3 regions of the Pedococcus sp. P2_F6 genome follow, and region 3 is predicted to be linked to each of the others. Evidence: riboswitches for the same ligand, from Rfam matches in the RefSeq annotation. Region 3 holds a riboswitch; each other region holds the start of a gene.
What was found. Region 3 has a riboswitch for S-adenosylmethionine ahead of AC1DWP_RS00505 (aminotransferase class V-fold PLP-dependent enzyme). Riboswitches for the same ligand answer to the same signal wherever they lie in the genome.
Positions count from the first base shown of each region.

Region 1: another riboswitch for S-adenosylmethionine. It lies ahead of metX (homoserine O-acetyltransferase MetX); the one in region 3 lies ahead of AC1DWP_RS00505 (aminotransferase class V-fold PLP-dependent enzyme).
Region 2: another riboswitch for S-adenosylmethionine. It lies ahead of ssuE (NADPH-dependent FMN reductase); the one in region 3 lies ahead of AC1DWP_RS00505 (aminotransferase class V-fold PLP-dependent enzyme).

Region 1 is NZ_JBFUEZ010000001.1:1,052,601-1,055,866, forward strand. Features, by position in the region: gene metX (homoserine O-acetyltransferase MetX) at 52-1,188, opposite strand; SAM riboswitch class IV at 1,206-1,316, opposite strand; gene AC1DWP_RS04990 (DUF4192 domain-containing protein) at 1,409-2,491, opposite strand; gene AC1DWP_RS04995 (YkvA family protein) at 2,670-3,041, opposite strand; gene AC1DWP_RS05000 (EcsC family protein) at 3,173-3,266, opposite strand, start outside.
Region 2 is NZ_JBFUEZ010000003.1:98,488-101,753, forward strand. Features, by position in the region: gene AC1DWP_RS08400 (ABC transporter ATP-binding protein) at 1-480, opposite strand, end outside; gene AC1DWP_RS08405 (ABC transporter substrate-binding protein) at 477-1,532, opposite strand; gene ssuE (NADPH-dependent FMN reductase) at 1,532-2,107, opposite strand; SAM riboswitch class IV at 2,391-2,505, opposite strand; gene AC1DWP_RS08415 (NADP-dependent oxidoreductase) at 2,661-3,266, opposite strand, start outside.
Region 3 is NZ_JBFUEZ010000001.1:107,162-110,427, reverse strand. Features, by position in the region: gene AC1DWP_RS00510 (FtsK/SpoIIIE family DNA translocase) at 1-953, opposite strand, end outside; SAM riboswitch class IV at 1,344-1,456, shown strand; gene AC1DWP_RS00505 (aminotransferase class V-fold PLP-dependent enzyme) at 1,497-2,906, shown strand; gene AC1DWP_RS00500 (ribonuclease J) at 3,031-3,266, opposite strand, start outside.

The sequences.
Region 1 (3,266 bases), 950 kb from region 3:
CACACCAGGCGACGGCAGCCGCTGGGCCCGACCGTACCGGAAATCCCCCCGTCAGGCAGGGCCTGCGAGAACCCGGGCCACGATCTGCCCGACCTGCTCGATCTCGATGAGGAACCCGTCGTGGCCGTAGTCGGAGTGCACGGTGTGCAGCTGGGCCGCCGGGACGGCGTCGGCGATCTCTCGGGACAGCCGCGGCGGGTAGAGCCGGTCCGAGTCGACGGCGACCACCGCCACCTGAGCGGAGATCCTGGCGAGCGCCGCGGCGACTCCCCCACGGCCTCGTCCGACGTCGTGGGAGTTCATCGCCTCGGTGAGGACGACGTAGGAGTTGGCATCGAATCGTCCGGCCAGCTTGCCGGCGTGGTGGTCGAGGTAGGACTCGACGGCATAGCGGCCGTGACCGCCCAACGGGTCCTCCGCCTCCTGCGGCTCGCGACCGAAGCGCTCGTGCAGCTCGAGCTCGCTGCGATAGGTGACGTGCGCGATCCGCCGCGCGATCCCGAGCCCGGTCTCGGGACCGGGGCCGCGCTCGTAGTAGTCGCCGCCGTGGAAGTCGCCGTCCGCGCGGATCGCCAACAGCTGCGCCTGACACCAGCCGATCTGCTCCGCCGTGGCGTATGCCGTGCTGGCCAGCACGATGGCCGTCGCGACCCGTTCGGGGTGGGTCACCGCCCACTCGAGGACCCGCATCCCGCCCATCGAGCCACCCAGGATGGCGTGCCAGCGGTCGATGCCGAGGACGTCGGCGAGCAGGGCCTCGGTCTGCACCTGGTCACGCACGGTGACGAAGGGGAAGCGGCTCCCCCACGGGGCACCGTCGATGGCCGGCGAGGACGGGCCGGTGCTCCCCTGGCAGCCGCCCAGGACGTTGGCGGCAACGACGAAGTAGCGGTCGGTGTCGAGCGGCCGACCGGGGCCGATCAGCCCGTCCCACCAGCCCGGCGTCGGATGACCAGGACCGGTCGGTCCCTCGACATGGCTGTCACCGGTGAGGGCGTGCTCGACGAGGATGGCGTTGTCACCCGCGGCGCTGAGCTCACCCCAGGTCTCGTAGGCCACCCGCACCCCGGGAAGGACGCCACCGCGCTCGAGCTCGACCGCGCCGAGGTCGACGAACTGGCGTCGACCGACCGGGTCACCGTCGCGCCAGGCACCTGACGTCGCTCGTGGTGGGGAGGTCGTGGTCATCGAAACTGCTCCTGTGGCGCTCGCGCTTGCCGCCCAGGTCAGGGTCGGCCGGGTCTTCACCCGGGGCACCCCACCGCGAGGAGGGTTGCCGCCCAGCAAGCCGGGGCTTGGTGCTGGGACTCATGACCTGGCGACCATCATACGAGGAGGCCGTCGGCGTGTCCGCGGCGTCCGCACGATGGACGCGTCGTCCCCGCCGAGCTGCGCGCGAGCACTTGGGTCAGCCCGACCGCAGCTCGGCCGCGCGCTGCGCGCCGTGGCTGCCGGGACGCACGCCGAGGTCGAGCATGCGCTCGAGCAGCTGCGCCAGCCGGTAGTCGGGGCGCGCCCGGAGCGCCCGGTCCACGCAGGTCCGGGCCAACGCGCCGTCGCCCTGCCACCAGGCACAGTTGGCGAGCACGGTGAGCGCCGGAGCCGCGTGGTCGTCGGGGACCGACCTGACCAGGGACTGCAACCTCGCCAGGAGACGGCGACCGGCCCCGGCCGACGGCCCTGCCCCCGGGCTGCGGTGCCAGGTGGGAGCCGGCAGCGTGCAGCGCAAGGCGTCGACGAGGTCCGGCGACAGGGAGTCCAGGGGCAGGGCACCAGGGCACAGCCAGGCCACGAGTCCGTCGCGCAGCGCGAGGTCCTCCAGGCTGCGCACGAGCAGGCAGACCTCGGCGGGCCCGAGCTCTGCGACCTCGGGCGCGCCACCGGTCACGTCGCACACCACCGACCAGCGCGACAGCGCCTCGAGCCGACGGGCAGCATCGAGGCGTCCCGACTCGGGCTCCGAGCCGCTACCCAGCTCTGCTGCCACCGCCTCGGCGAGGACTGGGTCCGCGGCGACGAGGTCCGCGATCGCGGACCTACCCGGGAGGGGCGCGATCTCGAGCCCGACGTACTCGGCCACGGCGGGGGTGTCGGCCGCCTCCGGGACCGGCGCGCCCTCGGCCGGACAGCATCCGTCGGCGCAGTCGATGGCGAACCAGCGCCCGTCGCGGACGACGAGTCGGTCCAGGACCTCGAGGTCGGCCTCGGTCGCCAGGCGACGCACGGCGTCCAGACCGGGCCGGCTCGAACCCGCCGCCGTCTCGTAGCCGACGAGCATGACCGCCTCGGGCCGGTCCTGCAGCAGCGGAGCCACGAGGACGCGGCCGACCTGCTCCGCGTCCTGGGGTGGTGGCAGGTCGATCCGCTCGATCAACCCGACGCTGCGACCGTGGAGGGCGACCAGCACGATCGAGTCCTGGGGGTGGTAGCCGAGCTGGTAGGGCAGCACGGCGACGACATCGGCCGGGCCGCGCAGTCTGATCTGGCTCATGGGCCAACGCTGGCCTCCCGGGGGCCTTCGGGTCAGGGGCCGGAGCCAGCCCTGTGGACAGGCGCACCCACGCCGACGGGGTGGGGCTGCTCCGCGCCGCCACGGCGCAGCAATGGCGTCCTCACGGCCCGCCACGCCCTCGACACACCCCGACCGAGCGGATGAGGACGTGCTGGAGTCAGCGGACGACGTCGCCCTCGACGGTCTCGTGCGCCCTCGCCGGCGTGGTGCGCTCCCAGGCCAGGAACGACTCGGTCTCGTTGACGACGGTCGCCGCGATCCACGACACCACCACCGCGTCGTCGGCGAGGCCGAAGACGGACAGCGCCAGCTCGGGGATCAGGTCGATGGGCGACACGACGTAGGCCACCGCGCCGAGAACCATCAGGAGCCGACCGCGGGTGGTCCCGGCATACTCGCCGCGAAAGGTGGCCCGGAACAGCCGGGGCAGGCTCATCAGGCGTTCACCCAGCGCGGGCGATCCCGGACGGGTCGCGGTGCGGACTGCGGTGGCGATGGTGCGCAGGGCACCGAAGCGGGTCATGGCCATGGTCAGACTCCCGTTGTTCGAAGGCGCAGGCTCCGGGCACCACGATGGCCCGGACACGGTTCAAACGACCTGGGTGCCCCGGTGATTCCCGGCGCTCCCCCAGCCTGCGTCCAACCGGCGCAGCACGCCACTCAGAAGCCAGTGGCCCTGGGCGGGAACTCGTGACGCGCGTGGTCGGCGATCTTCTTGAGCAGGTAGCTGTCGAGGCCCGCGCCGACGACACCG
Region 2 (3,266 bases), on a different contig from region 3:
TTGGTAGGCCAGGCTCCGGGCGATCGCGACCCGCTGCTTCATCCCACCGGAGAGCTCGTGGGGGTAGCGGTCCTCGAACCCCTCGAGCCCCACGAGGGCCAGGTTCTCGCGGGCCCGTTCGGTGCGCTCGCGGCGACTCAGTCCCCGCTGCTCGAGGCCGAACGTCACGTTGGCGAGGGTGGTCCGCCAGGGAAACAGGGCGTACTGCTGGAAGACGATGCCCCGGTCGAGACCGGGACCGGTCACCTCGGCGCCGTCCACGAGGACGCTGCCGCTCGTGGGGCGGCTCAGCCCGCCGAGCAGGTCGAGCAAGGTGGTCTTGCCCGACCCGCTCGGTCCGACCAGCGTGAGGAACTCACCGCGTGGCACCTCCAGCGACACGTCCTCCAGCGCGACCAGCGTGCGCGCCTGCGGCTGGTCCCTGGTCGGGCGGAGCGCGAACTCCTTGGTCACGCCACGCAGCTCGATGTGGGCACTCATGAGGACGCCTTCGACGCGAGCCCGTTGTAGTCGTTGGTGTAGAGGTCGCGGGGCTTGAGCGCGCCCTGCTTGAGGACCCCGCTGTCGACGAGCCACGGCTCCCAGCGGGTGAAGTCCTGGTCGCTGATCACGCCGCCCTTGCTGGCGACTCCCACGCTCTTCCAGAACTTGAGGTTGTCGGTCTTCTCGTTGCGACCACGCTTCTCGATGATGGTGCTGAACCGCGCGATGACGGTCTCGCGAGGGCTCGTGCGCTCCCACTCGATCGCCTTGGCGACCCCGGTGACGAACTCCTTGGCTGCCGCAGGATGCTTGGCGATGAAGTCGTCCCGCAGGACGTACTGACCACCGTTGAAGGCGCCGAACAGCTCGTAGTCGCTGAACAGCGACCGCAGCCCACCCGTGGCGATGGCGTGGTCCTGCAGGACCCCCGAGAGGGTGCCGACGTCGACCTGCCCACGCCGAACGGCCAGCTCGGTGTCGTTCGGGGGCAGCGGGACCAGCTGCACCTGCTTGATCTGCGCCGGCGTGAGGCCGTTCTTCTTCAGGTAGGTGTCGATGACCGCCTCGGCGTGCGCCCCCAGGGTGTTGACAGCGACCTTCTTGCCGATCAGGTCGTGCGGGGTCCGGATCGGACTGTCGTCCTTGACGTAGAAGCCGTTGAACGTCCTGACGTCCTCGCCGTAGTAGTTGATGACGGCCTTGACCGGGGCGCCGGCGCTGATGAGCTTGACCACGGCGCCGGAGAACGCACCGCCGAAGTCGGTCTGCCCCGTGGCCGCGGACTGGATGTCCTGGGGACCGCTCGTGGTGTTGCCGACCCAGTTGAGCTTGAGGGTGGGGAAGTAGCCCAGGTCGGAGGCGAGCTCAGGTAGGGACACCGAGTTGGCCCACCCCTGGTAGCGAATGGTCACCGGCCCCTTGTCCTTCGCGGACGTGCTGGCCTCGCTCGACGGGAGCGAGCAGCCGGACACCAGGACGAGTGGGAGGGCCGCCGCCAGCGAGGCGACCAGCGCCCGGCTCGCGGTGAAGGAACCACGGATCGTGCGCATCAGGCCACCGCCTCGCGGAGCACGGCACCCGCGGTGACCAGCGAGCGTCCTGCCACGGTGTCGAGGAAGACGGTCGTGACCTCGCGCAGCGGGCGCAGGGCAGCCTCGTCGAGGAAGGCCTCACCCCCGTCGACGAGCCTCACGTGGTCGGCCAGGACGAACCAGCCCGGGGTGATGCTGCTCGGCGACAGGCTCGCCAGGACGGGGCGGAGGGCATAGTCGACGACCAGCACGTGGGCGGGCGTGCCGCCGGTGGCCACCGGCAGGACGACCTTGCCCCGCAGCGCGAACTGCGGCAGCAGGTCGAGGAAGGTCTTGAGCAGGCCGCCGTAGGCCGCCTTGTAGACCGGGGTGGACACGACGACCGCGTCTGCCGCCTCGAGCGCAGCCACGGCGCGGGCCACGTCGGGGTCATGGGCGTCCCCGCGCAGGAGTGGGCCGGCCGGCAGGTCCCGCAACACGATCGGGACGACGACGTGGCCGGCGCGTTGGAGCTGTCTCGCGATGTCGGAGAGGACGGCGTCGGTCTTGGAGGAGAGGGAGGGACTGCTGGAGATCGTGGCAATGACAGCCATGGGTGGATCCTTTCGGGCAAGGGGAATCGCCGGTCCCGCGCCGAGGCGCAGAACCGTTGGAGGAGAATGGGTTTCGAGGCAGCAGGTGCCGAACAGACCTACGAGCGCAGGTCAGAGACCGGCTGAAGCCGACGAACGACGAGGGCGCGCGTCAGGGGCGACAGAGCGCGCTGGAAACCCTGAGCAGGTCGATGTGCCTGCGCAGGACGGGTCGGCAGGAGCGATCGGCTGCCTGCCTGGATCCGTTGTCCTTCATGGGTTTCCGTCCTCGGATGAGGCTCGAGCCTCGCGCTTGCGGCGGTCGTTCGACTGCCACCTGGTCTTCACCCGGAGCACCCCACCGCGAGTGGGAGGGTTGCCGTCCAGCGAGCCGGGGCTTGTCACTGGAGCTCATGACCTACGTCGAAGGTAGCGGTTCCTTCATTGCCTATCAAATAAGTAGGATATGCCTCTCGCATGGTGGGACGACAAAGAGCGCCCACGCACGGAATCCGTTGCGCGGGCGCCCTTTTGGACAGGCGTCATATGCGTGGCGGGGGCCCGCCAGGGTCCGTCAGACGCTGACCTCGATGGCGATCTTGCCGCGGACGTGCCCGGTCTGGCTCAGCTCGAACGCCTCAGCCGCATCCGCGAGCGCGAACACGTCGGCCACCGGCACGGTCAGCCGACCCGCGTCGGCGAGGTCGCCCAGCGCAGTCAGGTCCTCGGCGTTGGGCCGCACCCATGCGGCGATGCCACCGGCCTCGGCGACGGTGCCGTCGGCGATCGACCCGTGCCGTCCACCGTCGGCGAGAACGGCCTGCGTGACGTCCAGGACCCCGCCGACGAAGTCGGCCACGACGTCCACGCCGTCGGGCGACAGCTCACGTACGCGCTCGGCCAGCCCCGCGCCATACGTCACCGGCTCTGCACCCAGCCCGCGCAGGAACTCGTGGTTGCCCTCGGAGGCGGTGCCGATCACGCGCGCGCCGAGAGCTCGGGCGATCTGCACGGCGAAGAGACCGACTCCACCGGCGGCGGCGTGCACGAGGACCGTCTCGCCATCCTTGAGTCCCAGCCGAGCGATCAGCTGGTATGCCGTGAGGCCGGCAAGCGGGAGGCCCGCCGCCTGGTGCCAGTCGAGGGACTTCGGCTTGCGGGCGACCGTGCGGACGGGCGC
Region 3 (3,266 bases):
TCGGCAGTCGCCGAAGGGGCCAGAACGCCGGGCGAGGTGGGGCGCTTCTCGCCGGGGCGGAACCGCCGACCGTCGGGTGCCACGAGAGCGGCCTGCTCGAACGCCTCGTCCCCCTCGAGCGGACCCTCCGGGTCGATCACGCGGCGACGACGCCTGGGCTTGTCCTCGACCGCGTCGGCGAGCGGGTCCTTCCCGGCGTCGACCGTCCCACGGTGGAGGAGGTGGTCGCGCAGCTCGGCGAGGCGGGTGGGGACCATGTGCACGGGCGTCGCGGTCATCACCAGGAGGCCGAAGAAGCCCAGCATCAACAGGATCGGCACGGTGCCGTAGACCGACACCGCGGCCTCGAGCGGGCTGGATGCCAGGAACCCGATGATGCCGCCACCGTCACGCATCCCGTCGGCGCCCTGGGGTGGGGTGGGGATGTCGGCGGCGACGTGGGCCAACCCCGAGGCGGCGAAGGCGAGGGCGCCCAGGCCGACACCGAGGCGGGAGTTGGCCGAGTCCTCTTGCGGCGCGCGCAGGAAGCGGATGCCCAGGAAGAGCAGGGCGAGCGGCACGGCATAGGCGACGCGTCCGAAGGTGCCTGCGACGACGGCGTGCACGACGTCGCCGAGGGCGCCCTCGAAGGCCCACCACTCCCGGGCGGCGACGAGGATCGACACTCCGATGAGGAAGAAGCCGAGCCCGTCACGTCGGTGCTCGGGCTCGAGCTCACGGGCGCTGGTGCCGACCCGGCGCACCGCGCCGCCGGCCACGTGTGCCATGCCCATCCAGGTGCCGCGGACCGCGCGCAGGGGCAGCGGCAGTCCGCCACCGCTGGCCTTGCCACGCGCGGGGGACTTGCGGGGTGTGCTGCTCTTGCGGTTGGCGGGGCGTGTTGCGGTGCCCCGGCTCCCCGACGAGCGCGACCCTGCATTTGATCGTGCTGGTGTGGACGGACGTGTCGCCATGCTCCGCAGGCTACGCGAAGGTCACACGGGACACACGCGTCACACGCGTTCCACCCGCAGGCAATGTGTCCGGATCGCCCTGGCCCGAACGGCCGAGTTGCCCTCCCCGATCGGGTACGAAGGGCAGGTAGCCCTTACCAGGGCGCACGCCCGGTGGGACGCTGGGCCTTGCGTCTGGCGGGGCCTGTGCCGACGACCAGCAGTGGTCGTCGGCACAGGCGCGCACAGGGGGAAGGGTCGCGTGGGGACGGCGATGCCGACCCGCCCCGCCAGATCGCTCGGCCCTGCCTCCGGCCACCTGGCGGTCACGGACTTCCGCCATCTCAGATCGCGGGAACCCACGCCCACGTGCTGGATCCCGCTTGACCCGTGCCGCTACCCTCGACGACAGGTCATGAGTGTCAGCGCACAGCCCCGGCTTGCTGACCAGCAACCCTCCTCCGCGGTGGGGTGCTCCGGGTGACGACCGGGCCGACTGCACCCGCAGCCGGCAAGCGCGGACTCGGGAGCTCTCGGGTCCCACCCGGACCAGGAGCTCTACCCATGTCGATCGCGAGCACCCCGCCACCAGCCTTCCGTCGCAGCGCCCCCCTCGCGCACGCCCGCACCCAGAGCCACCTCCGCCCTGTTCCCGATGCCCGGTCACTGGGCGAGGTCGGCCCGCTGCCCGCGGTCGTGTCGGAGTCGCTGCTCGTGCCGACGCTGGACGGGGCCGTGGACTACGCCAACTTCGACCACGCGGCGTCCACGCCGGCGCTGGTCAGCGTCAAGAAGGCCGTCGACACGGCGGTGCGCACCTACTCCTCGGTCCACCGCGGCAATGGCTGGGCCTCCCGGGTGACCTCGTCCTGGTACGAGCAGGCGCGGGCCGAGGTGCGGTCGTTCGTCGGGGCACGCGAGGGCGACGAGGTCGTCTTCACCCGCAACAGCACCGACTCGTTCAATCTCCTGGCGCGATGTCTGCCGCGCCACACGCAGGTCTTCGTCTTCGAGTCCGAGCACCACGCCGCGCTTCTGCCGTGGCCCCACCAGCGCACCCACCGGCTTCCGGTCCCCGGCAGCATCAGCGACGCGAGGGCGCTCCTGCGGACTGCGCTTCGCGACCACCCCGGCCGCCACCGGTTGGTCGTGCTCGCCGGCGCCTCCAACGTCACGGGAGAGATCTGGCCGGTCCGCGAGCTGGCGGCGATCGCCCGCCAGGCGGGCGCGAGGGTGGTCCTCGACGCCGCGCAGTACGCCCCCCACCGCCGCGTGGACCTGGACGACCTCGGTGTCGACTACGCCGTGCTGTCCGGCCACAAGCTGTACGCACCGTTCGGCACGGGAGTCCTGGCAGGCCGGGCGGACTGGCTGGACGCTGCGGCGCCCTACCTCGCCGGCGGCGGCGCCACCAAGTCCGTGACCGAGCGCGCAGTCGTGTGGCAGAAGGGGGCCGCACGCCACGAGGGCGGCAGTCCCAACGTCATCGGCGCGATCGCCCTCGCTGCCGCGTGCCATGCCCTGCGGGCGCACGCGGACGCGGTGGAGGAGCACGAGCGCACGCTGGGCCAGCGTCTGCTCGACGGTCTGGCCGCCATCGACGGCGTGCAGACCTACTCCCTCTTCAGCCCGGACCACGAGCGCGTTGCCGTGGCGACCTTCACCATCGACGGGGTCGACTCGTCACTGGTGTCCGCGGCCCTGTCGGCCGAGCACGGCATCGGGGTCCGGGACGGCAAGTTCTGTGCGCACCTGTGCGTCGACGCCCTGCTCGACGACCCCCACGCCGTCGGGTCCACGACCGCCGTCCGCGCCAGTGTCGGGCTGGCCACGACCGCTGAGCACGTCGAGCGGTTGCTGTCAGCCGTGGCCGAGCTCGCCGAGCACGGACCCCGCGCCGACTACGTCAACGGACCGCAGGGGTGGTTGCCGGTCGGCGACCCGCGCGCGCTCGACCTCGCGCGCCCCTGGTAGCCGCCCCCGCGGCATACCCGAGCCCCACCTGCCGCACCTTTATCGGGTGACCCGATAAAGGTGCGCTTCACCCGGAAACGGTTCTCGGGTGAAGCGCGCCCTTCTCGGGTGGAGCAGGCGCAGGCTAGGCCTGGATGACGACCGGGATGATCATCGGGCGCCGGCGGATCTTGCCGCCGACCCAGCCACCGATCGCCCGGCGCATGACCTGCTCGAGCTGGTGGGAGTCGGTGACGCCGTTGCCGGTGGCCTCGGCGAGCGCCTGTTCGATCTTGGGCCGCACCTGGCTGAAGATCTCGTCGTCCTCGGCGAAACCCCGGGCCTGGATCTCCGGCCCCGCGGCGATCTTGCCCGTGGCGG